DNA from 2 places in the Anaerobacillus sp. 1_MG-2023 genome. Region 1 is predicted to be linked to the other one. Evidence: riboswitches for the same ligand, from Rfam matches in the RefSeq annotation. Region 1 holds a riboswitch; the other holds the start of a gene.
What was found. Region 1 has a riboswitch for thiamine pyrophosphate ahead of thiE (thiamine phosphate synthase). Riboswitches for the same ligand answer to the same signal wherever they lie in the genome.
Positions count from the first base shown of each region.

Region 2: it holds a riboswitch for thiamine pyrophosphate, as region 1 does, so the genes downstream of both, tenA (thiaminase II) here and thiE (thiamine phosphate synthase) in region 1, are expected to answer to the same signal.

Region 1 is NZ_JAUORD010000002.1:124,251-140,637, reverse strand. Features, by position in the region: gene Q4550_RS04485 (SAM-dependent methyltransferase) at 1-659, opposite strand, end outside; gene Q4550_RS04480 (MBL fold metallo-hydrolase) at 684-1,325, opposite strand; gene Q4550_RS04475 (hypothetical protein) at 1,399-1,878, shown strand; gene Q4550_RS04470 (DUF2759 domain-containing protein) at 2,026-2,211, shown strand; gene Q4550_RS04465 (MTH1187 family thiamine-binding protein) at 2,326-2,631, opposite strand; gene Q4550_RS04460 (ABC transporter permease) at 2,631-3,404, opposite strand; gene Q4550_RS04455 (ABC transporter ATP-binding protein) at 3,408-4,103, opposite strand; gene thiD (bifunctional hydroxymethylpyrimidine kinase/phosphomethylpyrimidine kinase) at 4,258-5,070, opposite strand; gene thiO (glycine oxidase ThiO) at 5,087-6,178, opposite strand; gene Q4550_RS04440 (thiazole synthase) at 6,195-6,959, opposite strand; gene thiS (sulfur carrier protein ThiS) at 6,964-7,161, opposite strand; gene thiE (thiamine phosphate synthase) at 7,158-7,793, opposite strand; TPP riboswitch at 8,006-8,122, opposite strand; gene Q4550_RS04425 (M14 family metallopeptidase) at 8,178-9,365, opposite strand; gene Q4550_RS04420 (LTA synthase family protein) at 9,532-11,406, opposite strand; gene Q4550_RS04415 (ROK family glucokinase) at 11,700-12,671, opposite strand; gene nfsA (oxygen-insensitive NADPH nitroreductase) at 12,699-13,448, opposite strand; gene Q4550_RS04405 (YqgQ family protein) at 13,445-13,645, opposite strand; gene Q4550_RS04400 (spore germination protein) at 13,779-15,242, opposite strand; gene Q4550_RS04395 (M42 family metallopeptidase) at 15,350-16,387, opposite strand, start outside.
Region 2 is NZ_JAUORD010000011.1:37,645-54,031, reverse strand. Features, by position in the region: gene Q4550_RS16955 (LysM peptidoglycan-binding domain-containing protein) at 1-616, shown strand, start outside; gene Q4550_RS16950 (metal-sulfur cluster assembly factor) at 710-1,030, opposite strand; gene Q4550_RS16945 (prolyl oligopeptidase family serine peptidase) at 1,112-1,879, opposite strand; gene Q4550_RS16940 (hypothetical protein) at 2,008-2,325, opposite strand; gene Q4550_RS16935 (Cof-type HAD-IIB family hydrolase) at 2,508-3,347, shown strand; gene Q4550_RS16930 (hypothetical protein) at 3,439-3,582, shown strand; gene Q4550_RS16925 (DUF3813 domain-containing protein) at 3,585-3,800, shown strand; gene Q4550_RS16920 (SGNH/GDSL hydrolase family protein) at 3,876-4,457, opposite strand; gene Q4550_RS16915 (Dph6-related ATP pyrophosphatase) at 4,485-5,144, opposite strand; gene Q4550_RS16910 (GNAT family N-acetyltransferase) at 5,295-5,753, shown strand; gene Q4550_RS16905 (NifU N-terminal domain-containing protein) at 5,821-6,081, shown strand; gene Q4550_RS16900 (YitT family protein) at 6,586-7,434, opposite strand; gene Q4550_RS16895 (DegV family protein) at 7,712-8,566, shown strand; gene Q4550_RS16890 (DUF3941 domain-containing protein) at 8,644-8,775, shown strand; gene Q4550_RS16885 (energy-coupling factor transporter transmembrane component T family protein) at 8,817-9,611, opposite strand; gene Q4550_RS16880 (ABC transporter ATP-binding protein) at 9,589-11,040, opposite strand; gene Q4550_RS16875 (ECF transporter S component) at 11,052-11,630, opposite strand; gene tenA (thiaminase II) at 11,627-12,319, opposite strand; TPP riboswitch at 12,456-12,558, opposite strand; gene Q4550_RS16865 (histidine kinase N-terminal domain-containing protein) at 12,598-13,761, opposite strand; gene Q4550_RS16860 (SDR family oxidoreductase) at 13,907-14,776, shown strand; partial or broken gene Q4550_RS25200 (hypothetical protein) at 14,939-15,517, shown strand; gene Q4550_RS25190 (DUF11 domain-containing protein) at 15,605-16,357, shown strand.

The sequences.
Region 1 (16,387 bases):
AGCCAATCGCTCATGATCAACGGTACTTCAAAGCGTTGATCTTCCGCAAGAACAACGTCATGATGATTTAACCATTTGATTAGCTTTGCATCTGTACAAGGTTTGTAGATCTCCCTAAAGGAACCACGATGATCGATTTCCACACATACTTCGTACAATTGATTTTGAAATTTCTCTACAACCCTAACAGGAAAAGCATCTAACAGTTCATTGGATAAAAGAATACCGTTTAATATAGGTACGTCATTCTTTATTTCCGAAAGTGAAGAATATATTCTCACGTTAAGCTCGTGCACCTTTTCTTCAATTAGACGACGATGGTATTGACTTGCTTCTATCACACAATAAGTTAGTTGATGAAAAAGTTTCTGGTCTTTTTGTTTCACTTCATCAAGAAAGGAGGCAATGAAGTTCCCATCACCAGATCCTGCATCAACAATAAAAGGGGCAAGATTATGCTTGTGAATATCCGCAATCAGAACCCGAGCCATAATTCTAGAAAAAACATCATGAACACTTGTAGATGTATAGAAATCACCGTTTCGACCTGTTTTTGGTTGATTTACCTGGTAATAGCCATACCGCTCATGATAAAGAGACAGTGTCATAAATTTCTCGAACGATATAGCGCCTCCATGACTACGCTCGATCTCCTTCATGATTTCATCCCTTAAAGACGTCATTTATAAAGAAAATCCATTTAGAAACGGGTTCTCTGCCATCTCCACTTCTATAGTCGTAGACGGTCCATGACCAGAGGCTACAATCGTTTCTTCTGGTAATACTAGAAGGCGGTTATGTATACTGTTCAGCAGCTGCTTTTGATTTCCACCAGGAAGATCCGTTCTTCCTACGCTACCTGCAAAAAGGGCATCACCTGAAAAGACTAAATTAACGTCTTTAAAATAAAATGAGACGCTACCAGGTGAATGTCCTGGCGTTTCAAATACCTCAAATTGAAACGGTCCAATTGTCATTTCCCCTTCACTTTCAATTAAATGATCAGCCGGCTTACCTTCAATATTATCAACTACCGGAAACAGCTTAGAGCCATTTAAAGAAGCATCTGAAAGCCATTTTTCCTCATAAATATGTAAGTAAACTGGGATTTGATACGTTTCTCTTATCAGATCCACCGCTCCAATATGATCGAAATGAGCATGAGTTAAAAGAATAGCGATTGGTTTAAGTTCTAGCTTTTCCACTTTCCTTTTGATTCGACCACCTTCAGCTCCCGGATCAATGATAAGAGCCTCATTTTTCTCATTCCATAAGAATCCTGCGTTTGCTTGCACCGGCCCAACAGCCATTTGTTTCCATTTCATTGTTGTCGCCTCCATTGAAAGATTATGTTTCTTATTCTACACTATACAAAAGGTTGTACAAAAGGAGATGTTTATGTTGAAAAACATGTATGGCGTAGAAATGAATCCCCCAAATAATAAACTACCTGGCTTCATGGCCCAGATAGTGAAAAAGACAGCCGAACTTGCAAAAGTGTTTGATCGAGATAAACAGCTCGTTATTCTAAATGATCGTGAAGAAGCTGTTGCTCTTCAGAAATACTACATTTCAAAAAATATATTTCAAGAGTTCTACTCACTTCTATACCTTTCTCCAAACACAGAAATAACTCCCTCTTTTTCAGATTATGGCTTTGTTTCTCAAAACAATGAGTATTTTCTTTATAAAAAGATGATCTCCTGCTTCACTATAAGGAACGGAGAGCAGTCGCAAATCGAAATGGCGATTCTTCAAATGGAAGAGCATTTAATATGCAAAGAGGGTGAACTCTTTTTTGTTGATCATATGTCCATTGAACTAATGGAGGGTATTGCTCGAGCTTATAACATTGAACTTACATTTTTGGTTGAATAACACCTCGACAAACGAAAAGAAAACGGTTAAAATAAGAAAGGACTTATCGTACATACCACGCAAGTTAGAAAAATTTATGATTTAACCATGCAACAGCTATTTTACGGGTATACTGATAAAGAGTGCATGGATAGGGAGGTATTCCAAATGGGGTTAGCAATTATTTTTGCAATCGTTACGTTATTTTGCGTATGGGGCGTATTCCGTTCTCTTCGTGAAAAGAACTTTATGGGCCTTGCCTTTGCAGGATTAACAGTGCTTGTATTCGGCGCCTTTACTGTTGCCACAATGATCGATATACTTTTCGGATCTGGGGGCGGCGGAGGCCACTAAAAAAACAGCCTAAATGGCTGTTTTTTTATTTTGAAGAAAAATGAAAAGAATAAGCTTATGAACCTGTCACAGTATAGCAAAACAACCAGTAATCAACTAAATGATGACAGGCACTTATTCTAAGTGCCTGTTTACCGAATCAAGTTTATCATCCATCTTAACCTTTTTATCACGACGATCATCTATACGAAGGTTAGTAGCGACACGCTCTATCCCCGCTTGAAAAGGTGCTTCATGTATGGCATGGACCACCTCGAGAAGATCTGCTATTTCCCCTTCAATTAGAGTGCTCATTGGTGTTAACCTATAAGTAACTCGATCTGAATAAGATTCAAGAATTTTCTGTACCTCAGCTACATATTTGCTGACACTAGGAGTTTCTGTACCAATCGGAATAACCGTCACGTCTACAATTGCCATTATTTATTTCCTCCTTTGACTTCTAATAACTGCATCTTTCGATTATAGAAAAAGCGGTATGTAACTAACGATATAATCATCGCACATATGGAAACGGATGAGAAGATGCTTATCGATATTACAATTTGATATCGTATAGCTTCAATGGGCGAAGCGCCACCTAGAATAAGTCCTGTCATCATACCGGGCAATTGTACAAGACCAATCGTTTTTAATCCATCTACGTTAGGGATCATAGCCGCACGAATTGTTTTCCTTATGATCATTTGAGAAGCTTGTGATGAATTTGCCCCAAGTGACAACGCTGCAAGAATTTTCCCTTTGCTATCATGAAACTCATTTTTCATTCTCTCAAATGCTAGACCTGTTGCAACCATACTATTACCAATAATCATTCCACTCATTGGAATGACTTGTTCTGATTTAAATGGAATGATATCAAAAATAATCCATAGTGAGAGAACAAACACTTCAATCAATATGAGAGAACAAAGAGATAGCAAAAAGGCATAGGGTATACCCTTTCCTCTTTTGGCAGCTTGTAGAGAAGCAATGACCAGCATAACCGCTACCCAAAGTCCTATTCCCTGCCAATCAGGCATTGAAAACAAAAAAGTAAGAATGTAGCCTATAAAAAATAATTGAACTACCCCACGTAAGGAGGACCAAATCGCGGATTTGCCAATTCCTAGTGAAAATAAATAAGAAAGAGACACGGGGATCATGACAAAGAGAATCATCGTTAGTAAAGATAGATTTGATATTTCAGTCATCGGTTATCCTTCCAAAAAATGCTTTAAAGCATCTGATTTAGGCGATTGAAACATTTTTTTCGTTTCTCCTTGTTCTTCAATCTTCCCTTCATTCATAAAGAGAGTGTATGAACCAAGCCTCTTCGCCTGCTTTAGATCATGTGTAATCATTAGAATTGTCTTCCCTTCTTCATTCACAAGTGTATGTAACAATTCTTCCATCCAATCAACTGTACGCATATCAAGCGCACTAGTCACCTCGTCTAATAACAACACCTCAGGATTATTAGCAAGCGTTCTCGCAAATGCCACTCTTTGCTCTTCACCACCAGATAAATTTTCCACATCCTTTGTTAAAAAATCACGAGGCAATTGAACTTTCTCTAAAAGTTGAATGCCCATTTTTTCATTCCATTTCTTTTCTAGAAGCGGTCCAAACTTTAAATTATCTTCAATTGTTCCATTAAATAAGTGGGCCTGTTGAAAGACCATCCCAATATTTCGACGTAGCTGACTGATTGGAAATTCATCTAGCTTCTTTCCTTTAAAGAGAATTTCACCTCTATCAGGATCCTCTAATCGGTTTAGTAACATCAATAAGCTACTTTTTCCAGCGCCTGAAGGACCGATGATCGTTGTTAATGATCCTTCTAGCATATCAAAATGAATATCTGACACACGTTCATTATTCACATTTTTCACTTCAATTATTTTATTCATGAGACGACCTTTCCTTACTGTAAATTAACACCATTATTCTATCATGCATTGATGACCTATGATAAGAAAGTGCATTTCGTGTATAGCTTATGTATTTTCGACCTTCTCATCCTAAAAGACACCCCCCAAATAAAAAACTCTGCGCAGTGCAGAGCTATTGTTTCATTCCACTTATTAGCTTTTGCCTATGAGCAGAGTGGTTCGTAGGTCCAATTCCATTACCTATAGAAAGAGAATTCGCAATGGCTGCTGTAATAAATTCTTTTGCAGTTGAGACCGCCTCTTGTATTGTTCGTCCTTTCGCAAGCTCTGCAGTTATGCAAGCAGAGAAGGTACATCCCGTTCCATGAGTATGTTTTGTATCAATACGTTTAGACTCATAGTGATAAAAACGTTGGTTCGCATACAAAACATCTATCGAAGTTTCTCCATCCATATGTCCGCCTTTAACAAGGACAGCCTTTGCACCAAAGTGTTGTAATGCCGCTGCAGCTTCTTCCATTTCTCGAACTGAAGTAATTGAGTCGCCACCTAATAACTCCGAAGCTTCAGGAATATTTGGTGTAATAATAGTACCAAGAGGAATGAGTTCTTCCTTCATGGCACGAATCGCCTCTTTTTGAAGGAGTGATGCTCCTCCCTTCGCAATCATAACAGGATCAATCACAAGGTTTGGCACCTGGTATTCTCTTATCTTCTCAGCAACGCCCAAAATAATATCACTAGAGAAAAGCATACCAGTTTTCACAGCATCTGTTCCAATATCCGATAGCACAGCATCTAACTGAGATTGAACCGCTTCTATAGATTGGGGATAAACATTGTGAACCCCTAGAGTATTTTGCGCTGTAAGTGCCGTTATGGCACTCATCCCAAACACTTCCCGCTCTTGAAATGTTTTTAAATCGGCCTGAATACCAGCTCCTCCCCCACTATCAGATCCAGCTATCGTAAGTGCTTTACGCATAAAACTCACTCCTTCATTATATAACCTGGAAACGATCAGGTCGAAATTGACCGAGCCCTAATTCACTAACACTTCCATCGATTTCATCAGCTACAATCTTTGCTGTAACAGGACTAAGTAAGATTCCGTTCCGATAATGACCAGTGGCTAAAATAACCTTAGGTTTATGATCTAGCTTTCCGATAATAGGAAAGCCATCTTGAGTAGCAGGTCTTAACCCCGCCCACTTATGAAATGGATTTTTCTGCTGTAAGGCAGGCATCACTTGCTTACTCCATTTCTCAAGTCTTCCTACACCATGTTCCGTAACAGCTGTATCAAAACCAGCGATGTCCTCCGAAGCACCAGCAACAACTGATCCATTTGCTTTCGCTACAAGATAGCCTTGACTCGTAAAAATAATGTGATTGAGAGATGGGGCTTCATATGCGCAAATTTGTCCTCGTATTGGATAAATTGGCAACGTCAAACCAAGTGCTTCCTCCCAGTACATCGACCATGCTCCTGCAGCAAGAACAACTCGATCGCTTTCGATTTGTTGACCTTTTACCACAACGTTATTCTCTTCAAACGTCGCCTCTCCCGCATTCTCTATCACCCGAACACCTAACTTGCGACAAGCATCTAAAAGTGCTGAGACGTAGCCAGGAGCATAAATATGTGACTCTTCTGGACACCATAATGCTGCAACAACATCTTGAGAAAGGCCTGGCTCTTTCACTCTTACTTCGTCAGCATTTAATATTGTAGATTCAACGTTAAACTTACGTTGCCAGGCCTGCTTTGTCTCAAGAGACAGCCGATCAGCCTCATGATAGATACAATAAAGACTGCCGCTCTCGCAATATTCAAAATCAACCTCTGAATTCTGTTTAATTTCTTCCTGCCATTTCGGGAAAAGCTTTAAACTATGTTGGCAAAGCCTGAAAAAATCATCTGGATCTTCTTCAATTTCCGAATAAGGCGCAAGCATGCCTGCAGCTGCACCTGAAGCTTGCCCCCCACACTTATGAGCTTCTACTACAGTCGTTTCATGTCCCCTCGTACGGCATTCATATGCTATGGAGAGACCAATCACACCGCCTCCTACAACCGTAATGTTAGCCATGATCGCCCTCCTTCTATTAATTTCGTACCGGACTACTTGCAGTGGCGTACTTCTTTTTAGGAATTCTTCCTGCAACGTAAGACAATCTTCCTGCTCTAATAGCCAACTTAACTGACTCAGCCATCATGACAGGGTTTCTCGCTTTCGCTATGGCTGTATTAAGGAGGACTCCATCTGCCCCAAGCTCCATCGCTTGTGTTACATCAGATGCATGTCCAAGACCCGCATCGACTATGACTGGTACCTTCAGTTGTTCTGTAATTAGTTCAATATTGTATGGATTTAAGATGCCGAGACCAGTTCCAATAGGAGATCCCCCTGGCATGACAGCCGCTGCACCTGCTTCTTGTAGTCGATAGCAAAGTGCTGGATCATCAGAAGTATACGGTAAAACAACAAAACCTTCTTTAGCAAGAACCTCTGTAGCTTTCAAGGTTTCCACCGGATCAGGGATTAGCATTTTTTCATCTCGACTAACTTCGATTTTTATCCAATCACTTAAGCCAGATGCTTTTGCTAAACGAGCGATGCGAATGGCTTCTTCAGCAGTCGTAGCACCGGAAGTATTGGGCAAATAGTGAAATGATTGATTCTCGATGTGCTGTAAGATCGCATCTTCATTTGGTGCAGTAAGATTCACTCTTCGAATAGCAAATGTGAGAACTTCTGCTTCAGAAGCTTCAATTGCTTTATTTTGAACATATGGATTTGGATATCTTCCCGTGCCAAGAAACAAGCGGGAAGAAAGTTCTTTACCAGATATTGTTAATTTATCATTCATTCGGTCAACCCCCTCCTACAAAGTGGACAAGTTCAATTTTCATTCCTTCTTTTACTTCTGTATCGATCCATTCCGAGCGATCAATAATTGTTCCATTAACTTCAGTGACAACCAACCCTTCTTGCAAGCCAAAATGAGTAACAACTTCTTTTAATGTTGCCACTTCTAAATCATGCTGCTCTCCATTAACTAGTAATGTCACTTGGGAATCACCTCTTTTTGAATGGATTTAATAAATGCTTCGCACGTGCCTTTAATATCGGCACTACCAACTACTTCACTAATGACACATACTCTAGAAGCACCTGAATGGAGGACGTCCGAAACATTATGCAATTTGATGCCGCCGATGGCTACAAACGGAATAGATATTTCTGCTGCAACTTCTTTGAGATAGTCAGTTGTTACTGGATCAACAACATCGCTTTTGCTATTTGTGGGAAAGACTGGCCCAGCCCCAATGTAATCAGCACCACGCTGCTCTGCTTCACGCGCTTCTTCGATTCGATGTGTGGAGATACCTATGATCTTATTAGGTCCAACAATCTTCCTTGCTACCTCTAAAGGTAAATCATCCTGACCGAGATGAATGCCATCAGCATCAACGGCTAGCGCAATATCAATGTGATCATTCACAATAAAAGGAACTTCATATTTTTGTGTTAGCTCCTTTAATCTCAAAGCTTTTTCTAGTACAACCTTTTTAGAATTCGTCTTATCACGCAATTGAATAATATCAGTACCACCTTGTATCGCTTGCTCCATTACCTCAACTAGGTCTCGATCAGGGTGGAATTCTTCCCCTGTAATGACGTATAATTTAAAATCCTTCATTATTTACCTCCTCTAATACTTTTAACCTTAAGCCTATGTTAACGAGCTTTGTTGATTTTCGGCTCAATTACGCTCTGTGATAACCAATCGCTTCGAGCTAAAAATCGAGAATCAAGAGTATAAGCTACCACCGTAAACGCTTAAAAACGATTAACATAAAACACACTAAAAAACCCCATTCCGCGTAAGGAATGGGGGTAGTAATACGTAATCAATACTGCTACCGACTTCCCTACGCTGGTATCAACCAGATCAGGTTCAAGGGTAAAAGAAATGACGGTTTCTTTTTCTCAGCCTTCCCTTACATGAAGGCACCCCTAGTCTTTGGAATTATGAAATTAAGTTTATTATGACAAAGAAGTGATTAAAAAACAAGCCACTAACCTACATATACAGAGAAGAAAGGAAAATCCCTAATGTATCTTGGTAAATAGTGTTGAAATCAGAAGTAGGCAAAGGACTTTCCCCTTTTCCAATTTCTACGGTAAAACCCGGTCTTCTAAAGTCTTGAATAAACCAATCCTTGTATCCAGCGAAACTATCAACATAGCGAACTGCTCGATAACCGCTCAGTCGCGAAAATTCTCTCACCAAGATTTCTGACTCAGGAGGTTCAAGTCCTTCGAAACCCCAAAAGATCACTTCACCTTGAGAATGAAATGCTAGCGCACGATCAAATTTCTTTCTTCTCGTCAGGTCTGCGATCGCTATTGCTTCTGGCTCTGTAAGCGGTGCTTTTCCCGGGTAATTTCTTGGAGAAGGTTTTGTTGGTTTTCGTTCAGCTTCTATTTCCCATTTAGCAGGATACTGATTGTTTAAATCAACTCCCCTAATGTTCGCCTTCCATCTGTTAAATTGTTCACTTCCATTATTAATTTGATCCGCCAATGAGCGGTAAGGTTCTTCTTCAGGTAATCCATTAATGACAAGATCCACTCCATCTGGGTTTACCATGGGTACAAGAGAGAGAGAAGTCGTTTCATATAGAGATGGGAGGTAAACACCGCTCAATCTCTGACTATTCGTCAATTCACGAGAATAATCATCTACAAATTTCATAATGAGAGTTGAGGTTAACCATTCATTAGCATGAAATGCTCCATTCATATGAACTTTTTTCTTTCCTGTTCCCACTACTAGTTCTGGGATTGGCTTTTCCATGACAGATTCGCCAATGATGGATCGTTTAATAAATGGATAAACAGCAAGTATTTTTCGAATATCATTAACAAGGGTTTGATAATCGTAATTTTGATTTGGGTTAATGAGTGACCACGTTACACGAATCGGTATATTCACTTTTTCTCCTGGTTGTAACGAAAAAGGATTCGAATCGTTTAGCAAAAGAACACCATCTAGGGGTGTTCCGTACCATCCTGCTATTTTCCATAATGTATCTCCTGGCTTAATGGTATAACTTTTCGTGACAAACCCAGGGATCTGAATTTGTTCTCCGACTATAAGTTGATCAGGATTCTCAAGATTATTACTATCTAATATTAATCGAAGTGGAATTTGAAACACTCGGCTATATTTCCAAAGGCTATCCCCACTCTTCACCCTAATTTTCATGTCATACCCTCCCACATTTCATATCCTTCTTACAATGATATGAAATAATGAGTGATGCATATGCTACATAATTAGGACATATTAGCCTTATTGCTCGCCTCAGAAAAAGTTCATTACAATACAAAAACCCCACCTAATATCCAAGGTGGGGTTTGCATCTTTCATGCTATTTTTCTATTTCTGTATTCTCTTGTTGCTCATCATGCTTGCCTAAGAAACGTAGAAGGTCTCCATAAACGATTTTATCTGAGTAGGCAAGATCAGTTTTTGCCTTCTCCATGTATGGTTCACAGGCCGATTTATCCGTTTCTTCTCCTGTTTCTTTGTCATAACAGACATTTTTAGTGTATAGATTATTTTCAGTAATGAAGCTTCCATCGCGAAGGATAGTGAAATTATCCTGTTCTTTTGCAAAAAGATCGTTACCAAATTTAATCATATCCTTCGTATCAATACCAAGCAGGTGCATAATTGTCGGTTTCAAATCAATTTGACCACCGACCTGTTCCATCACTTCCCCTTCTTGGCCAGGAATATGAACAACGAGCGGAACTTTTTGAAGCTCCGTGGATTCAAATGGTGTGATTTCTTTGCCTAAGAATTCTCCCATAGCTTTGTTATGGTTCTCAGAAATTCCATAGTGATCACCGTACATGACGAAGATCGAATCTTCATAAAGTCCTTCTTCTTTCATTCGCTCAAAGAATTTCTTTAGAGCTTCATCTTGATATCGAACCGTAGTGAAATATCTGTTAACAGTTCCATCATCTGAAGTCCACTCTGGAATATATTCATCCTCTGATTCAAGTGTAAAAGGAAAGTGGTTTGTTAATGTAATGTATTTAGCATAGTAAGGTTCCGGTAGCGTTTCTAAATATTTAATGGATTGATCAAAGAAATATTCATCTTTCAATCCCCATCCGATTGAATTATCAGGCGTTACTGTAAAATCATTAATGTCATAGAACTTATCGTATTTAAGGGAGTCATACATAACGTCACGGTTCCAGAAGCTTTTGTTATTCGCATGGAAGACAGCGTTATAGTATCCATTCTCACTTAATATTTCTGGTGATGCATTGTATTCGTTCCCTGAATGGGTAAAGAATACAGCTCCACTTGGAAGTCCATATAATGAATTCTCAAGAATAAATTCGGAGTCAGAAGTTTTACCCTGAGCTGTTTGATGATAGAAATTCGGGAAATAATAACTTTCATCTATAAGATCATTTAAGAAAGGCGTAATTTCTTCTCCATCCACTTCTTCATTCACTACAAAACTCTGTGTGGATTCTAACGATACAAGGATGATGTTTTTCCCTTCAGCTTCACCAAACATTTCAGGATTTGGCTCAACGTGATTAGCTTTTACATAGTTTTCAATATCTACGATCTCACTGCCATCCGCAAATGCTCGCTGTGCTTTTGCTTTGGACTGAAGAACAGCGTCATACACGTGATAGTTATAAGTACCAATATATTTTATGAGCATTTCACGATCAAACGTACGAGTTAAAAGCTGAGGGCGTTCTGTTTCTGCAAGCCCAACATTAACAGCAAAAAGAGCTATAGCGCTAGCAAATACAATAGCAATTTCTTTCTTCTTAACCATGTACGCCTTCGTTTTTCTTACGAAAAGGAAAACTGCCAGAATAATAATATCTACAAAGAGCAAGAAATCAAAACCGCTTACAAGTTCAGCAATACTATTACCAAGCTCCCCCATATTATTCGTTTGAAACAACAATGGTATTGTTATAAAATCAGTAAATTCACGGTAGTATACGACGTTTGCAAATAGGATAAATGAGCCAATAAAATTAATGACCAGTAGTACTCTGTTGCGATACTTTGGTGAGGCAAATAGGGCAAAACCGAGGAATAGCAATACAGAACTAATTGGGTTTAGCAGTAATATAAACCCTTCCATTTTATTTTCAGGTTCAATGTTGAAAGCAAATTCGTACACCAAATACGTTTTTAACCACAGCATAAAGGCTACGATTAGGAAAAAAGAATACTTATTTTGTAGCTTTTTCATGTTTTCTTAGTACCTCCTTAGTTGAATATAAGGAAAAGCTACCATTACTTTCTACGACCATACATAATCGCTATGATAGTATGTTTTCGAAATTTAATCAACTAACTTTTGTCCTTATTTTAGTATTTCTTTCACAATTATTTTGATTCTGAGCTTCCTGTCTGTTAGTAATAACGAATGAAATGGACAAAAAGTTTCATTTGGGCAATTTTTTTACAAAAAAAAAGAAAAGATCGAACTTAACTGATCTTTTCTTCCCTTGTTATAGCAGGCTGAAACATGAAAAACCAGGACTATTTCATCAATTTCGTTTTTGCGAGCCACGCTCCTCCTATTACGCCAGCATCATTGCCGAGTGTGGCAATTGCAAAATCCGCACCTTTTCTAACTCTTGGCAATGCATATTTTTCAAATTGTTTTTTTAAGGGGGTAAGAAGCGCTTCGCCTGCTTTTGATACGCCCCCACCTATTACAATTTTAGAAGGATTCAAAGAATTAGCCAGGTTGGCAATCGCAAGTCCTAGATGGAAAGTTACATTATTCACTACTTCAACAGCATATGGATCCTGGGCCTCAGCGCCTTCAAAAATATCACGAGAAGTAATTTCACTCTTTTCTTGATAAATATGATATAGGACACTGTCCTGATGTGACATAAGTTTTTCCATCGCAATACGAACAACACCAGTCGCTGAGGCTACTGTTTCAAGGCAGCCTGTTTTGCCACAATTGCATTGCGCTCCACCATCAGGGATGGATGTAATATGACCTATTTCCCCCGCCATGCCATTCGTTCCATGAATGATTGTTCCATTCGTAATAATGCCTCCGCCTACTCCAGTCCCTAGCGTGACGCATAGTAAATCACGTGCTCCATCCCCTGCGCCACGCCACATTTCACCAAGAGCAGCAATGTTCGCATCGTTATCAATAATAACTGGTAACCCTGTTTCAACTTCAAGCTTGTCTTTTAAAGGAAAGTCTCGCCATCCAATGTTTACTGCGTGGTAAATAAATCCTGAATCCATTTCAATGAAACCTGGAGCTCCCATACCGATACCAGAAAACTTCTTTCTGCTAACATTCATTTCTTCCATCTTATCATCAATAGCACGAGCTATGTGAGTTGTGATATGACGACCAGCTTCCGATTTATCAGTAGGAATTTCCCATTTACTAATAATTTCACCATAAAAATCAAGGAATGAAAGCTTGATAGTTGTTCCACCTAAATCAACACCAATGAGCCATTTTTCTTCTTTCATCTTAATCCACCTTTCGCAAGTAACACTCTATTTCAGAGGAAAACCTTTCTTTTCAAGAAATTTCTTCATATACGTTCGAACAGGGGTCGCTAATTTATGTGCCATCATAGAAGTCCATCCTGCTGATCGTTGACCTCCCGTTCGATTCGTGTAGTAACCTGAAATAACTTCATCATATTCGTTTAACCCTTCTTTAAATGCATTTGCATCATGCTCATATTCATCAATATGATAGATGTTATTTAGAGGTAATCGTGGTTTTACATCTGGATCCTGATCGGGATATCCAACACAAAGTCCAAATAAAGGAATAACAAATTGAGGAAGATTCAATACTTCACTCACTTTTTCAAGGTCGTTCCGAATGCCACCAATATAGCAAATACCTAGTCCCATTGACTCTGCTGCTATGCTGGCGTTTTGTGCAGCAAGCGCTGCATCTATTAATCCTACCATGAACTTTTCAGTTGTTTGCGTCGTTTCCGTTACATCTGTCCCATGCATTTCAGCTGTTGCATGGTGGCGATTGAAATCTGCACAAAAAACAAAGAAGTGACCATTCTTTTCAACATAACTTTGCCCACCAGCTAATTCAGCAAGCTGCTTTTTCTTTTCTTTATCTTCCACACCAATGATCGAATAAGCTTGTATGTAGCTTGAAGTTGAAGCGGATTGCGCTGCTTTTACTAACGTATGAATTTGCTCTTCCGTTAATGGATTATCTTTAAATGCTCTAATTGAGCGGTGAGCAAGCATCGTTTCAATTGTCTGATTCATGTTTTGTCCCTCTCCTTGCTAATTTCATTTCTTATGATCATTCTGGCGACGAGGTAATCCTCATTCTCGAGAATTTTCATATCGTATAACTCTTGGATCTCGCCTTCCATTAGTTCCAGGTCTCCAAGTCGAGTTCCCGTATAAACAATCATGCCATATTGCTTTAAAAGCTGCTGTATATCATAAAATGTTTTCATTATCTTCACCATTGTTCATTATAGCAATCCCTAGCGCCAAAAAAAATAATTACGCACAAAAAGACCACATCCCATTTAAGAAATGTAGTCTCTTCTTTACATTTTGTAAATAAGCCATTGATATTGGTCGATATTAACGATCTGGATCTTTAGGATGTAATACCGTCGGCCTGCGATTTTTAAGTGGCATAGGTGATCTGAAAATAACATCTCGAAATGCTCGATAAGAAAACGGAATAAACGGCCATAGATAAGGAATATGAAACGATTTTGTACGAATTAAAAGCATTATCCATAGTGTAAATCCTCCAACAAATCCAATTACGCCAAAAGCTGCGGTCAAAACGAGCAGTAAGAGACGAAAAAGTCGATTGGCAAGACTTAATTCATAGGATGGTGTTGCGAATGTCCCCATTGCTGCAAGGGCCAAATATAAAATGACCTCATTAATAAACAGTCCTACCTCTACTGCTACTTGTCCAATCAAGATGGCCGATACAAGACCAAGCGCAGTCGCAAGGGAGGTTGGAGTATGAATGGTTGCCATCCTGAGTATATCAATCCCTATTTCTATAAGTAAAAATTGAACGAACAGAGGCAATGTCCCGTTTTGATCTACCCCAATAAACTGCATATTTGAACCTAGTAACCGTGGGTTTGTAGCAAATAAATACCATAGCGGCAAAATGAAAATTCCGATCCAAACGGCTATAAAACGAACAAGTCTCAAATATCCGCCAACAAGCGGCTTTTGCCTGTACTCTTCAGCATGTTGCAGATGATGCCAGAAAGTAGTAGGTGTAATAAGCACACTGGGCGATCCATCTACAAAAATCAATACGTGACCTTCATAAAGGTGAATAGCTGCTGTATCGGGACGCTCTGTGTACCTCACAAGAGGATAAGGATTTAAATGTCTTCCACAAATAAACTCTTCAATCGTCTTTTCGCCCATCGGTAAGCCATCTGTATCAATGTTACTAACAGAATCCTTAATTCTATTTACGATTTCAGGATCAGCAATATCTTCAATATAACTAATACAAATGTCTGTTTTGGACCTTCTACCTACTTGCATATATTCCATTCTTAACGTTTTATCTCTCACTCTTCTTCTCGTTAGTGATGTATTGAATACGATTGTTTCTACAAAGCCATCTCTCGCGCCCCTTGTTACACGCTCCAAATCTGGTTCCTGTGGTCCTCTGACCGGGTACGTTCTTGCATCGATCATAATAACTTCGCTCATACCTTCTACAATAAGGGCAGTTGGACCAGCAAGCACTAAATCCATTACAACATCAAGATCCTTTTGTCGATCAATTTCAACGTATGGGATATGTACTTTCATGAGCTTCTCAAGTGGATCAGGATCAAGTTGGGAAGGTTCAAGTCTTGATAGTAACTTCATAAGATAGTGAAGAATATCATCTTTGACAAAGCCATCGATTAAAAACATCGCCATTTTTCTACCTGCGTAATCAAGATCTAACTGAATAACATCAAAACTTTTCCCAACACCTAATTCCTTATGAAGGAAATCGATATTTTCCTCAAATGAACGACTAACGGGATGAATGATCTTTTTTTGAGACATAGTTCCCCCTCCTCCTTTCCATCATTCACCATTCTTACATTATGCATACCTCATTGGAAAATTGGGCATAGAAAAACCAGCCTTTTAAGAAAGGCTGGTTTTCTCATTCAATCGATCATTTCCGATAAGAGGTACTGATAAATTAAATGTGCTGTATGAAGCATTGAATCCTGATGTGTTCGCTCATATGCGTGGGAAGCATCAATACCAGGACCAATAAGCGCATGACGAACATCCACTCCTGCCCGAATGGCAGCTGATGCATCTGACCCATAATAAGGATAAATGTCGAGTTTATACTCAATCTTATTTTCCTCTGCAAGCTTCACAAGATGTTTACGTAAGCGATAATGATATGGACCGCTTGAATCTTTGGCACAGATCGAAACCGTATATTCATCAGAAGTTTGTCCATCTCCAAGTGCTCCCATATCCACAGCTATGTATTCGATGGTTTGATCAGGGATATTGGAATTACCACCATAACCAATTTCTTCATTATTCGAAATTAGAAAATGCGTCGTATGTGGAAGCCTGATGTTGTTTTCTTTTAGTTTCTTAATGTTTGCAAGAAGAAGAGCTACACTAGCTTTATCATCCAAATGGCGTGATTTGATAAATCCAGAATCGGTAATTTGGACACGAGGGTCAAAAGAAATAAAGTCACCAACACTCACTCCCAATTTCATGACATCTTCAGGATTAGAGACACGCTCATCAAGACGCACTTCCATGTTCTGTTCGTCTCGTTTGACCTCCCCGTTGTTTTTATAAACATGAACAGAGGTTTGGTGTAAAAGAATCGTTCCAGTAAAACGCTTGCCATCTCCGGTGATAATCTCACAGTACTCACCTTCAATTGCATTAAATCGAAAACCACCAATTAAAGATAAGCGCAGGCGACCATCACTCTTAATTTCTTTCACCATCGCTCCCAATGTATCAACATGAGCTGTTAACATCCGTTGACGCGACGAATCTGACCCTTCAATAGTAGCAATGAGTCCACCCTTATTATTTCGTTTAGTCTCTACTCCAAGCTCTTGCATTCTCCCCTCAACCCAACTAATGACTTCATCAGTGTAACCAGATGGGCTTGGAATACTAACTAATTCTTTCGTAGTTTGTAGAAGTTCTTCTGCATG
Region 2 (16,387 bases), on a different contig from region 1:
AGATGCGGATAAACTGACGCTTCTCTATCAGACGATCGGGGAAGAGCTTCATAAGAAGGGATATTTCTTTTCAGCAAGCGTTCCATCGAGAGCATCAGATGAATTAGTGAATCCATTCTCAGACCCATTTAACTATGCCGAAATTGGTAAAGCTGTTGATCAATTTATTGTGATGCTCTATAACGAATTTGGCTGGCCTGGCAGTCCAGCTGGTCCTGCAGTAACGGCTGGGTGGATGAAAAAAGTAATGACTTATGCTAAAACGAGAATCCCCCCTGAGAAATTAGTATCCGCTATCTCTGTATTTGGGTTTGATTTCAATCTTGATACGGATAAAAGCACTTATGTCACTTATGACATGGCAATGAAATTGAAAAAGAAACACAATGCAGAAGTTCAATTTAACGAGGAGCGTCAAACGCCATTTTTCAGATATAAAGATGAAGAAGGAAATCAGCACGAGGTTTGGTTTGAAAATGAACAAAGCATAGAAGCAAAAATCCGCTTAGCTAATGAACTTGGTGTCCAGGGCGTGGCGCTTTGGAGATTGGGTATGGAAGACCCTGCTATTTGGAATATGATTAATGACAAAATTGTAGTAGAGCGTACGGAATAGAAAACGTCATTTTCTCATCCTCGCTGAAATAAGCGATTACTCATATCTAAAATAAAAAAAGGAAGAGGAGCCCCTCTTCCTTTCCTACTTTCATTATCTAATGCCTAGCGCAATTTTTGCGTAGCGTGACATGTTATCTTTTGACCATGGTGGATTCCAAACGATGTTAACATCAGCATCGTTCACTTCTTCCACGTCAGATAGTGCTCGCTTTACATCGTTAACAATTGTGCCTGCTAATGGGCAACCCATTGCTGTTAATGTCATAACGACTTGTGCAACACCTTCATCATTTAGATCGGCTTCGTATACGAGGCCAAGATTCACGATGTCTATCCCAAGCTCAGGGTCAATAACATTCTCAAGAGCTTCAAATAATTTATCTCTCATTTCTTGATCTGTTTGTTCAGACATAGCATTCTCTCCTTTCATACATGTGCTTCCAACCTTCATTATAACAAATTGAGGTTTAACTTAAACCAAAAAGCCTTAATTCTATAAATGAGTTTTAAACCAATCCACTAAAGCAAGGACAGCTTCACGTGAAACTTTATGGCCAGAAGTCTCATCTTTAATAAACTTCAGACGGTCTTCTTTCCCATTATAGAGCGGTTTAATCTGGTTATAGAAGTCGTAAGTAAGAGTATAAGGAACAACTTTATCTACAGTACTATGCCACATCATTAGTGGACGACCATTAAGTTTATCTTCTTGAAGAGAAAGATCATAGGACTGCAATCCTTCAATTTGTGTTATCATCTCTTCTTCAGAAATAGGGAGACTAAATCCTTCTTCCTTTAAATAACGTATTTGTGCGTTAGCTAATTTGAAGTAAGAAGGTGAACCCATTAAGGAGACGGCGGCTTTAATCCACGGATACTGTGTAAGAGCACCAAATGTAAGGATTCCGCCCATAGATGTACCAGACATACCGATTCGGTCTTCTTGAACCAGGTTCCGATCCACAAAATGCTGCCTTAGTTGATCAAGTTCTGTTAAGCTTTGGATCACAATTTCCCAAAACACATATTGCCTCTTTTTCCCTGATAGGTCATCTTCACGCTCACCATGGTGCACAGCATCGGGCAGAAGAACACGATATCCTTCGCCTGCTAGAAGATATGCGATGTGAAGATTATGTTCTTTAGCGCTAGTAAATCCATGTTGGAACATAACTAATGGCAGCTTATCTTCAGCAAGATTAGCGTCCACTATGTGTAAGACAGGTATATTCTCTATGTATTCATTAACAATTGTTATCATCATCTTGCCCCTTTCCTTTAGCAACCCTCATTCTACTCTATCGTACCACTCATATAGTTGATTGAGAAATTTAAGGACAGTATAGAAAACGTAAAAACATGCAAGCAGTCGCTTGCATGTTCCGTTTGTTAATTTTTGATTTGCTCTTCGTGACTTTTTTCAACTGATTTCATATTTTCAAGCTTATTGTAGTATTGAGTTGGAAACTGTGATCCCTCATACACCATCTTGCTGTCACCACTATCGTCTGACTGATCCGGTGTTGTTGGGTTACCCGCCTTCTCAATTGGTAAGGTATCGTTAAACTTCTTAGTCACTTGTTTCCTAATATCGTTAGCTTTTGACTTTAATTTCGTTCTCTTCTCCTCATCCTTAAGCAAATAGGATGAAATGCCGATTGTCCCTGCCGCAATACTTGATATTAGCAATGTCTGTTTCTTAGTCATAATCGACTGCCACCTCCAATGGAATGATAGTTAAAGTGTACCCTTCTTAACAATTCCTCAAACGGCTATCATATCCTTTTAACATTCTTGTCAAAATTTTAATATTCCTAAATAGACACATATATGGATGCCATGTACAATTAGTGTGTAAACACCAAATGACACTTTTCAAAGGAGCTTCTATGACAACTAAACCGCATCTAATCGCAATTGATCTTGATGGCACGTTGTTAAACAGCGAAAAGAATATTTCTGAACGCACAAAATCTGTTATTGCCGAAGCTAGAAAACAGGGACACCATGTTGCTATCGCAACAGGAAGGCCTTATCGAGCAAGCGTGCGCTATTACAATGAATTGGCACTCGATTCTCCAATAGTTAATTTCAATGGAGCTTTTGTACATCATCCTCTTGATCGCTCATTCGGGACGTATCACTCACCAATGGAATTAAATACGGCTAGATCCATCGTCTCTTCTTGTAGTGAAATTAACGTAAAAAACATCATGGCCGAAGTGTTGGATGATGTTTATTTGCATCAGCATGATGAATTAATTATGCAAAATATGATTATGAACGAATCTTCTATCTATACAGGTGAAATTCATAAAAACCTTAAAGACGATCCTACATCTCTTCTCATTCATCCACATGAACAGCAGCTCGCTGATCTTCGGTCAATGTTAAAAGAGCATCACGCTGAGATGATCGAGCATCGCGTTTGGGCTGCTCCCTTAAACATTATTGAAATTGTTCGAGCGGGATTAAACAAATCAGTAGGACTTAAACGGTTAGCCGAGCATTTCAATGTCCCTCAAGAAAGAATCATTGCCTTCGGGGATGAAGATAACGATCTTGAAATGATCGAATATGCTGGAACTGGCGTGGCGATGGGCAATGCGATTGCTGAATTAAAAAATATCTCTAACGAAATCACGATGACCAATGAAGAAGATGGTGTTGCTTCCTTCCTTGAAGAAAGGCTAAACATCATCCTACCTGATAAAAGACAGCTATCATAAGCTGTCTTTTTTTGTTTAATGAAATAAGGATGGAAATCGAATAATTACAGATCGCTGAACTCATCCTATAAAAGAAAGGGAGGGATTAATCATGGCAAAGAATAGTAAAACAAAGAGAATGGTAAAAGAAGGTGCGGATCGAGTTGTCCAAAACATGGACCAACACGACCTGACAAGCTTCAGCAATGAACAACGTAAGAAACAACAACAAGAAAATTTGTCAGGTGGTGAATAACGATGGGTAATCGTCATTTTCAGCTTGCTCGAGAAGCCGTTGCAAAAGCGGAGCAAATGGCCGCAGGTCATCCAGAGTTGCAAAACCAAATCGATGTGGCCCAAAATAATCTTTCTGCAGCTTTTCACCAATCTACAAGCGCAGAAAAAGAACAGCTCACATCTTACCAGGAAGTTATACAAGAACTTAGCCATGAATCATCCAATAAACCCTTTTAATTTCCACAAAGAAGAACCCGTCATGTGCGACGGGTTCTTCTTTGTGGAAATGCGTTCATTTATAGTCACACCATTTTAAAAAAGTTTAATGACTGGTTTAAATTTTGTTCGTCTGCCAAGCAAATTCAGTACTTCTTTCGTTATCAGCTTATATCCTTTTGCATTTAGCTGAAGACCATCTTTTTCATAAAGCATTTTACTTTTCTTATTTTCACGTATCAGTTTCCAGAGATCAATATGTCTTGTTCCAAGCTTATTTGCTAAATGTTTAATTCGATCAGCATAACCCTCTATTTTCTGATTGGTCATGGAGAAATTTCCTTCATTCATTACTGGTGATGGCGATATAAGAATAACTCGTTCTGAGGGGAGATTCTTAACCATGTACTCAATATTTCTTTCAAATTCACTTAAATCTGAACCTTGTCCTAAACAAGCTTCTTGCGTTCCAAAGAAAATGGTTACATAATCCGGTTTGTAGCTGAGAACATCAGACTGAAAACGCGATACCCCTTCTCTAGAAGTTGGTGTTGAACCTGCATTAATCACGATCCATTCATCAAGAGCCCCTCTTATCCTTGATGTAAGGCGTTCGTTTCCTTTATCATCTACTTCTCTCGCTGTCAGGCAGTCGCCAAAACAAACAAGTACAGGCATTTCTTTCCTCCCCCTTTCATTCCGTTGTTACCAGGTCTTTAAAATGGCTGTTCGATACTTGCCTTGTTCTACGATTTCTTGAATTTCAACTATCACTTCTTTTTCAAAAATTGGGCCGTCCGATACAAACGTATGAAACTCTCCATTTTCACCGCACGGATCCACGTGGTCTGGAAGGGATTGAAGAAAGTTATCGTCAAATGGTTTTCCTATCCAATCAGGAGATATTTTTGACTGATCAACCGTTGTGATCACTGCTTTAAAACCTGTGGAGACGAATCTTTTTGCCGTATGTAAAGTGGAATGTTGCCATAATGGGTATATACCCTTCAGTTTGCACTCCTGTAAAAGCGTTTCCCGATAACGACGAATATCATCTAGAAATAAATCAGCGAAAACGATCCCTTCTATTTCTGCTTCTTTAAACACCTTATATTGTGCGCTAACAAGTTTCTCGTATTGCTTATTTGTACAGTTATCTGGTAAATTGGTTATCGTTAGAGGAAGACCAATAGCAGCTATCTGCTTTTCAAGAAGCGCTGCATGTACTCCGTGAAAAGGGATGGCACCATTTGTTTCGTTGACGGTCGTCCATAATCCTTTCACTTGAAGATGTGATTGCTTTAAACAATCGAATAAAGCTATGGCGCTGTCCTTCCCAGAGCTCCATGAAAAAATTAAATTCAATGTATTAGCTCCTTTCTTACTCTATATAGACGAATAGAAAAGGCTGAATGTTTCAAATATCTTGAAATTAATTAAAAACTTTATTCAAACCTTCTTAAAAAGGAATTGAAGTGTTTTAAGTCGAAACAGTATGACGGAGGTGGAACGGTAATGAATGTGTACCAATTATCTAGCCAGACAGATGAAGACATGATTGAAAAGGTTTCAAAGTTATTAATGAAGCAAATTACTCGTTCTGATCAAGATGGAAGCTACGATAAACTCATTAAAGGAGTAAAGCTTGCTCTTGATGAACAGACAGCATCACGAATCGTTGTCGCAGAGTCTGATGATGAAGTTCATGGTGTCGCGTTTTTTAATATCGGCGTCAGCCTCTCTAGTGGTGGTCCATATATTTGGTTAAATGAATTATTTGTTGATCCAGATGCACGAAATAGAGGTATTGGTAGGAAATTACTACTTCATGTGATTTATTGGGCTGAGAATGAAGGTATTAAGGGCATTGAACTTGAGACAGGAATTCATAACGCTGTTACAAAACACCTTTACAATTCCCTCGGTTTCCATGACATTATCTCAAAAAGATACGGGTTTACCTTCTCTTCTTAAAGATTATTTGCTGAAAGAGTTGTTTCTGATACACTAAGAGATGGTAGAGAAAGGAGGCGTTTATAAAATGGAATTACGCGTAGATCGCACACCAAACCCAAATGCTATTAAAATCACGGCAGATCAACAGCTTTTCGAAGGAACTTCAAGCCATTCTTTCAAGAAGAATGACAATCCTGATCACCAAATGGCTGCTGCACTTCTTAAATTAGATGGTGTTGATAATGTGTTTGGATACCAGGATTTTATTACAATTAATAAGATGCCAGAGGCAGATTGGGATACATTACTTCCAGAAGTAAAAGAAACAATCTCTAATAACGCATAGAAAAAAGTTCCTCGGATACCCGAGGAACTTTTTTTGTGTTGTTAAGTAGTAGGTGAGATGTTTCACTTTTTTAGTAGAACATAAAGGACGTGTTCAAATGAAAAGGCTCCAGTGCCTGCCGTGTCTAAACGCCCACTTCCGCTTTTCTTGTCTAGCTGCAGTGGACAGACACTCGGTCACTTCACCTTTTCATTCGTACACAAAAAACGTGTTCAAATGAAAAGGCTCCAGTGCCTGCCGTGTCTAAACGCCCACTTCCGCTTTTCTTGTCTAGCTGCAGCGCCCAGCCTCTCGATCGCTTCACCCCACAAAATGAACACAAAGGGCGTGTTCTTTTTGTGGGGCTCCAGCGCTTGTCGAGGCTAATCGGGCACTTCCGCTTTTATTGTCTAGCTGCAGTGAGCAGGGACTCGATCGCTTCAGCCCTTCATCCGAACACAAAAACCGTGTTCAAATGAAGGGCCTCCAGCGCTTGTCGTCCCTAAACGCTCACTTCCGCTTTTCTTAACCATCCGTTCTAAAGAATCCGAAGATGCCTGTGGTGTTGACTATGTTGGTGAAGGCGGTTGGGTCGATGTCTTGGATGATGTGCTCGAGGTCGTATAGTTCATAACGTGTGACGACGATCATGAGCATTTCTTTGTCTTCTCCTCTGTAAGCACCTTTGGCAGGAAGCTTGGTGATTCCTCTTACAAGACGGTCATGAATGGCTTTTTGCATTTCATTTCCTTTGGAAGTTACGATCATAGCTGTTAGTTTTTCGTGACGTGTATGAATGACGTCGATTACTCGAGATGATACGTATAAGGTAACGAGCGTATAAAGGGCTTTTTCCCAGCCATAAAGCATTCCTGCGGTGAGGATAATCAACGCGTTCATGCTGAAGAAATACGTACCGATTGGACGGTCTTTCATGCGGGATAGAATCATGGCTACGATGTCCATTCCCCCGGTGGAAGCCCCCCATTTTAATGTAAAACCGATACCAATCGCTGCAATTACTCCGCCAAACACTGCATTGAGCAGTATATCTTCTGACAGAGCCTGAACTGGAATGATTTCAAGGAAAAAGGTAGTAGCTCCTACACTAATGACGCTATATAATGTAAAAGACTTGCCCACTTTCTTCCACCCCAGAATAGCTACAGGGATATTTAGTAACATAAGTAAAATACCCGTTGAGATTGAAATAGGCGTATAATCACTTAGTACACTAGAAATGAGCTGTGCGATACCAGTAAAACCACTAGCATATACATTGGCAGGGATAAGAAATAAGTTCAAAGAAACTGCACCAAGAATCGCACCTAAGAGAATGACAATAATTTTTTTTACTTCTTCCAATAAGAACACCTTCTTTTTTGAAACAGAGATTTAACTCGTTTACAGAATATAAGTAGAGACTGATCCGATTGACAATACTCTCAGGATCCGATCTTTATAAGTGACGATTAGGTAAAGCCACATCTACTAAGCCAAGTATATCTAATCAAACTATCTAATCTACGTCAACTGTTTTCTATTCAACCCCATCAATAGGATTGATTTCCTCTTTACTAATGGGATAAACTTGATTATAACAAACATTCATTTACATACTGACTTAAAAATGAAGAAGGGACGATCGTCCATGACAGTTAAAATCATTACAGATAGCGCCTCCGATTTGCCAGAGGATCTCGCACGAAAGCACGACATCGACATCATGCCACTAATGGTCATTATCGGAGATCAGGAGTATTATGACCGTGAAGAGATCCAAGCAAAAGAGTTATATAAGACTTTGCGAGAAGGTACAATGGCCAAAACGTCGCAAATTCCTCCAGCACGGATACGAGAGACATTTACGAAATACGCTAAAATGGGTCAGCCTTTTATTTATATTGCGCTATCTTCTGGCATTTCAGGTACATACCAATCCGCTGCCATCATAAAAAATGAAGTACAGGAAGAATACCCTGACGTACAAATGGAGGTCATTGATTCCAAAGCTGCTTCTCTCGGCTACGGACTTATGGCGATCCACGCTGCAGAGCTTGCTGAAAAAGGTGAAGGATTTGAGCAAATATCAGAAAGCTTAAACAGCAAGTATTTAACGCACATGGAACACATTTTCACAGTAGACGACCTGGAGTTCCTTCAGCGCGGCGGTCGCGTCAGCAAAGCTTCGGCCTTCTTTGGTGGAATGTTAAAAATCAAACCGGTGCTCCACGTTGAAGACGGGAAACTTGTTCCGATTGAAAAAATTCGTGGAAAAAACAAAGTCACAAAGCGTATGGTTGAGATCATGCAAGAACGCGGTGTTAATCTTCAGTCTCAATTAATCGGCATATCACATGGAGATGACCTTGAAAGCGCTGAAAAATTAAAAAGTGCGATTCAAGACACATATGGGAGTGAGCACTTTGTCATTCATGAAGTAGGCGCTACGATTGGCTCTCACTCAGGACCAGGAACACTTGCATTGTTTTTCTTAAATAAATAACTTCCTTTTACATAGGATGTCGTATAATCGCGTACTCTATTATTGTGCATGGCAATCCTAGCAAGGGAGGACATAACGTGTCATCAACAAAAGATAATAATAAAAAAGCAGTTGATCATAATGCTAAACGAATGTTGAAAAACAAGTTGAAAGAAGAAAACCGTGAAGGCGGGAAACACCAGTATTCTAAGGATACTGACCACTTGTAGAGATCAAGCAATGAAAAGAAACCGGCTAACCAGCCGGTTTCTTAATTTCTAACATCTGTGATATCGAAGTAAGGAAATGTTAGACCACCCCAATAAGCAAGAGAAAAACCTAGCGTGATGTAGAGTATAAAATATACGTCTACTCTCGAAAAGGTCTGTTTGTAATAATAAGTTCGTTCCTTATTATTGAATTGCTTCGCTTCCATGGCAACTGCAATGCGATGAGCTCTACGAATACTTTGAGAAAGCAATGGCACCGCATAAAGCGTCACAGACTGCATGATTCGAGCGAACCCTTTTTTCTTTTTTATACCTCTAATAAGTAATGCAGCTCTTAGCTGTTGGAATTCCTCCATCATAACAGGAAGAATCCGAACAGCAGCCATAAAGCTATAGGCATACCGAGGCGGTACTTTAAGCTGTTGAACGAGGGAATAGAAGAGAAATACTGGCCTCGTTGTCAAAGCGAATAGAAGTCCGAGCAAGGCGAAATTTAAAGCTCGAAACCCGATGTGAAGACCTCGAAAGAAGCTCTCTTCTGTAATATGAACGATTCCCCACTTCCACCAAGTCGTTGTTCCTTGACCAAAGAACATCATACTAGAAGCACTTGAGAAAAATAATAACAAAAATGGAATCATTAAGATCGCTAGTATCTTTTTCTGATGTCCTGTGGCGAACAAGACGAGAATTAATGGAACCACTGTTACATTGCTAATCAAATTTGGATTGTGAACGAATAGAAGAAGGATAAATAATGCTAAAATGAACACCAATTTGAAAGCAGGATTTAAACGATGAAGCCATGTTTCTTTATATTGTAGAGTCCACTGCATGATGTTCCCTCTCTTCCCTTCTCAGAAGTTCTCGATCAGCGGTTAGCTTACCCTCTTCAATGACCCACTCTCTCGTCCCATAATTTTGAACAATCTCCTCATCATGCGTCACCATGATAATGAGCATTCCCTTTGACCTTAATTGTTCAAATAAAGCTAGCAACTTAAACGTATTACTTGCATCCTGACCAAATGTTGGTTCGTCTAACAAGAGAATCGGTTGAGAACCAAACATGGCCGTTCCTACGCTTAACCTTCTTTTTTGCCCCGTAGAAAGCTGGTACGGATGAAGAGTTCGCACTTGCTTAAGATCATATGCTTGAAGCCACTGGGCTACTTTTTGATCTACTTCCACATCTCCTATCATTTCAAGGGAATAAGCAAGTTCATCATAGACAGAATTCGTCACAAATTGAAATTCTGGATTTTGAAAAACAAAAGCTAGCTGCTCACGGGAATCTTTGATCGATTTTAATTCCTGATTCTTTACTCTCTTTTTCCCGGACGTTTTCATCACATTCATTAAACTTAAAAGAAAGGAGCTTTTACCTGCTCCATTCTTTCCGGTAACCACAATCCATTCTCCTTCATGAGCTGATCCATTATGCACTTCAATTTTTGGGATTTTGCCACGATACCCTTTTAACTGTTTAATCTCAAGAATTTCTTCCCCTTTAACATACGATGCAGGAAGATTTTTTTCACTTGTATGTTCTTCCCATACGCCCGGATACCAAATCCCATATTCTTTCATCTTATGTTTATAAAAGGAGAAGATACTGTTTGGGTCGGCATCTGCGATAATCCTTCCCTCTGCATCGAAAAGGACGATGCGATCAACAAAATCAATCACTTCATTAATCTTATGCTCCACGATAATCATTGTTTGTGTAGCATTAATTTGCTTAATTGTTTTCCATACGTCAGAAGTACCTGCAGGATCAAGTAATGCGGTCGGTTCATCCAAAAAAATCACGTCTGGCTCAAGTGCAAGCATGGATGCAATGGCTAGTCGCTGTTTCATTCCTTGTGAAAGTGAATTAATCTCAATATGCGGATCCTTAAAGGAAAGACCTACCTTCTCAAGATAATGACGAATTAACCCTTCCATTTCAGGTTGCGGGACAGCACGATTTTCCAGTACGAATGCCATCTCTTCATCCACATATGGCATACAAAACTGAGAATCAGGATCTTGAAATACGACGCCTGAAGATTTTGGAATGCTTTTGGCATCTACCTTCATAGGCACTGGAACGGCATTTGGTATTAACCCAGATAATATTTGCAGAAGAGTGGATTTACCACAACCGCTCGGACCAAGAAATAAGACCTTTTCCCCTTCTGCAATCTCAAGAGATAATTTATTAAATAACAGCGTTTCCGCTCCCGCATATTTTACACGAAGGTTTGATACACCCACTTTCATATAACCACTCCTTACTGATCTAACGCCTTATAATCTTCATCACTTGCTGGTCTAACCAAGCTAGTAACACCTGTTTTCTCTAGAGCTTCTACAAGGAAATAAGCAAGTAGCCCAGCTAGTAGAAAACCACCTATTAACCTAGCACCAATGAGAAGTAGTAAATTCCATAGAGCAAGGTCCATCACATATCCATAGGCAGCATCCATGACAATGGAGCCTACCGCAGCAGCAATCCCTCCAAGCGCCGCAACAAATGCGGTGTATCGTTTATAGCCAAATAAGGCAAACATTAATTCCGTTCCTAATCCTTGAACAATTCCATATAGAAGAACAGATAATCCATATTCTGAACCAACAAGAAATTCACCAGAAGCTGCAGCTGTTTCTGCAAGTAGTGCCACACCAGGCTTACGAAGAAGAAGCACTGCCACAGTTCCCGCAATAAACCACATTCCGTAAATCACATCACCAATATGAAGGCCAAATGGTTTAAAGACGTTATAGACCGGTCCCCACAATTTATAAATAATCCCAAAAACAAGGGCAATCACGATCGTAATCAAAATGTCCGAAAGCTTTAGTCGTTTCATACCCGCTCACCTTTTTGGAGGGAGATTGGCCACTCTTCTACTTGATAAGCCATTTCCCAGAAACCATATTCCAACTGACAGCTAAGAATGAAATAGTCCCTGATTCGCTTCAATTCTCTTTCAGGTGCCGTCTCAGCCCACTGATCGAGGATTTTTCTTAGTTGATCCGTCACTGGTTCCATTGACTTCTCTCCGTAAAACGTAATCCAATCATAAAAAGGATGATCTTCTTTAGGATTAACCTCTTCCATTAAACGCTGACCAATCTCAAGGTATGTCCATGGACATGGCAGAAGCGCTGCAACGATTTCTCCGAGCGTACCTGAATGAGCAGCGTCAAGCATATGCCTCGTATAATGGTGTGCCGTCGGGGCGAGGGAATAGCCTTGCAGTTCTTCATAAGTGACGCCTGCAGCTTGACACAAATTATTATGAGGATGAACCTCACTATGGAGTACAAATGATATTTGTTCAGTGAAAAGCGCCATCTCTTCTCTGTTTTCACATTTCGATAGCGCAATGCCATAGATTCGAACAAATGTATTCAAATATTCAAAGTCCTGCTTTACATAGTGAACAAGCTGTTCCTTCTCTAACTTTCCCTCCGCAATTCCTCTTACAAATGGATGGTTAAAGATTCCTTCAAAAATTGGTGCTGCTTCCTCTCTTAACTGTTCAGTAAACGACATAAAAAAACTCCTCTCCGCTTTTCATCCAACTGATAAAGAGGAAAGGAGCTTGAATGCCGTTGTTCCGTCATTTCTGAAGCGACTCAACGTTATTTTACAACGTTCAAAAGCCGCTCCAAAAATGGAGCGGCTGCGGTGGCATCCGTCTCCACTTTCCTCCGCTGGCGCTAACCAGATCAGGTTCAAAGGGTCCAGGACATCCTGTCTCAGTCATATAAATGACTCCCCTAGTGGATATATAAAAAGCTTTTTTGATTGATAGTTTGATAACTATTAAGCTACTCTTCTTTCACACCTTTGTCAACCATTACTGGAAGTTCGATAACAAAAGTTGTTTTTTCTGGATTTGATCGCACTGAAATCACACCTTCGTGCTTTTCAATAATTTGCTTGCAAACAGACAATCCAAGACCCGTCCCTAGTTTTTTTGTACTAATGAACGGTTGAAAGATACTTTCAACAAGATGCGATGAAATTTGCCGTCCGTTATTGGAAATTTCAATCGTGATTCGTCCATGGTTTTCTTTTGCGCTCATCTCAATTTTTCGATGATCGATTTTATTTTCATTTAACTCTTCAATCGAGTTAATCATAATATTAAGAATGACTTGTTTGATTTGTTCTTCTACACCGAACAGTGGAATGTCTGGATGAATTGCTGTTTCCACTTCTATCTTTGATTCTAGTAGTCTTGGATAAAGAATTTCAATAGTATATCTTAATAATCCACTTAAATTTAATGAAAGAGGGCGATCATCGCTCCCACGCATTTTTGATAAGAAAAGAAATTGACTTACCTTCTCTTCTAGACTTTTCATTTCGCTATTAAGGATTTCGAAATAATGTTTCTCGATTAAATTATTAGCATCACTATCATCTTCTAATAATTTTAAAAATCCTTTAATGGAGGTAAGAGGATTGCGAAACTCATGAGCAAAGCTCGCACCTAGCTGACCAAGAATGGTTAAACGATCACTATGCATTTCTTGTATAAATTTGTTTTTATCATGAATGATATTATCCTTCACCTTCGTGTATTCCGTCACTGAATGATACGAATAGGCGTTAAAGTAATTATTAATGATTTGAATACCTTTCGAAAGTTCATCTCTATCAAATGATGATTCGTTTAAGACAGAGATCACCACTGATCTCCCAAAATTAATATTCGCAATAAACTCTCCGATATTAACATTTGCTTCAATTCGCTCATTGGCAATTTTCTTAGTTAATGTCATAATCCAGCTTTCATCCTGAAGACGAATATAACGAGAGATAAGTTCAACCGTTCGTTTCCCATTCTTAATGATTTCTTCATAATAAGGATCCTCTTGAGAAATTTTTGCGCCAAGCAGCCACTTTTCTACAATTTCGGGCTGACTTTGTTCCAAAAACGACGCAAATCGTTCTTCAAATTCAGATTCGCTTAAATCAAAATTCATACCTCTCGCCTCACAAACTACATTATAGGTTTGTTTCATTTTATCATGTAATGGAAATGTCATCATTATATTCTCAGACTTTAGGTTTAGAAATTCTCTCTATTGGAAACTCCTTACATATATATGATTTGAAAGGAGCTATCCCATGCGACCAGATTTTAGACAAACGGATGGACAACCAGCACAACATCAAAATCATCAACCAGGATCTCAGCAAGAAATGAATCCAAAGCCCTTAATGGAAGACCCAGATTATAAAGGATCAGGAAAATTAACGAATAAAGTCGTCCTCATTACTGGAGGAGATAGTGGGATAGGTGAAGCCGTTGCGATTGCTTATGCAAAAGAAGGAGCAAAAATCGCCATTGTTTATCTTGACGAACATGAAGATGCGCAACTTACGAAGCAAAAAATCGAAGAAGTCGGAAGCGAATGTTTATTGTTGCCGGGAGACATTGGAAGTGAAAGCTTTGCTTACGATTTGATTAAACAGGTGATTGATCATTTCGGACAGCTCGATATTTTAATTAATAATGCAGCAGAACAGCACCCCCAACAGGGAATAGAAGAAATTAGTGCTGAACAGCTCGAAAAAACATTCCGCACCAACGTTTTTTCCATGTTTCATCTGACGAAAGCCGCTCTTCCCCATCTAAAAAATGGAAGTGCAATCATTAACACTTCCTCCGTAACCGCCTATGAAGGCAATGACCAGCTGATCGATTACTCTAGTACAAAAGGCGCAATCACTACGTTCACAAGGAGTCTCGCAAAGTCGCTCGTTGGAAAAGGAATTCGTGTCAACAGCGTTGCACCTGGTCCTATTTGGACACCGCTTATCCCTTCCACCTTCTCAGCAGAAAAAGTGAAAAACTTTGGTACGAATACACCTATGGGGAGACCGGGTCAGCCAGAAGAATTGGCTGCAGCTTACGTTCTTCTTGGTTCGGACGGATCTTCTTATATGACCGGTCAAACCATTCACATTAATGGCGGACAGTTTTTAACATCTTAAAACCTCCTTTGGGAGGTTTTTTTATATTAGTTACTCTATAAAAAATGATTTTTAAGATTCAATTGGACAAGAGTTTATACGTCTTTTTACTGCATTCATATAGTATAGAGAAAATAATTTTAGACTATATTTGAACACGTATGTTCAATAGGGGTTGTCATTATGGTTCTTATCAATCGATACTCCACCCGAACGTGTGGAGCCATGACATTTACAGGAAATACGTTAGGTTTAAGTCAGTTACTTAACGCTAATGAAGCAGGAACACAAGGTAGTATCGGAGCATTTATTACAACTGATACAACACTTCAAGTGCCAACTTTTCCACCAGGAACCACTCTTGATTATACCTTAAATAACTCAGAGGCTAATCTCGTAATACCAGCAGGAAGCACTATTTTATATGCTGAATTAATCTGGGGAGGAAATTACCTTTCAGTAAACGAAGATATTACATCTGAAATTAATAATTCTGTTACCTTCACTGATCCAAATGGGACTGACTTCACAATTAGTCCCGATCCAACAACTAGTAATGAACCTACATTTACTTTTGGACCAAACACGAGAGGATTTTACATGCGTTCCAATGATGTTACATCAATTGTTCAAGCAGCTGGTGCTGGTACATACACCACTGGTGGCGTACCAGGACTGCTTGATCCTCTACAAGCTTCCACAGCTGATACGAACCATGCAGGATGGACGCTTGCTGTTGTTTATGCGAATAGTACATTACCAAATCGATCTTTAAATTTATTTGTTGGGGCAGATGGTATCGTTATTAACCCTTTGAATCCTATTATTGATATTCCCATTTCAGGTTTTATGACTCCTCCTTCAGGTACGGTAGATGCCCGTTTACTCATCTCAGCTCAAGAAGGTGACGCGAATATAGGAGGAGATCAAGCTCTTTTTGGGCCTGATGCAGGTACATTAACCCTTCTCTCAGGACCTAATAATCCAGTTGGGAACTTTTTCGGCTCTCAAATTAATGATGACACAGGAAATCTTGACACAAGCGGAACATTTGGCACTCGGAACCAGGATCCTTTTACATTAACGAATATTGTTGCCGGAAGACAGGGATGGGATATTACAAACGTCAGTGGGGCTGGCCTATTACCGAACAACCAATCAACGGCTGTTTTCCGCTTCACATCTTCAGGTGATGCTTATATGCCTAATGCACTAGGCGTTCAAATTGACGAGGGGGATGCCATTTTAGATATCGTGAAAACCGTTGATAAGCCATTTTCCACCTATCTTGACGTGCTTTCGTATACGATCACCATTACAAACAACGGCGTTGTTCCCGCTATTAACGTAATCTTTACTGATTACCTTCCAGCTTGCACCCAATTTATTGAGAACAGTTTGTATATTGATGGTGTGCAATATCCAGGTAGTAATCCCCAATATGGTATTGACCTCGATGATATTGATGTCGGTGATACCGTTACAATTTTCTTCCAGATTGTTGTGAAACGATGTAACTGTTTTGTTCTTAATGTAGCCGAAGTCGAGTTCAGCTGTGGTAAAATCGCTACTAGTAACCAGGCAATATCTACTGTATGTTAATTTAATCCTATATTAAAAAGGATCGCGTGC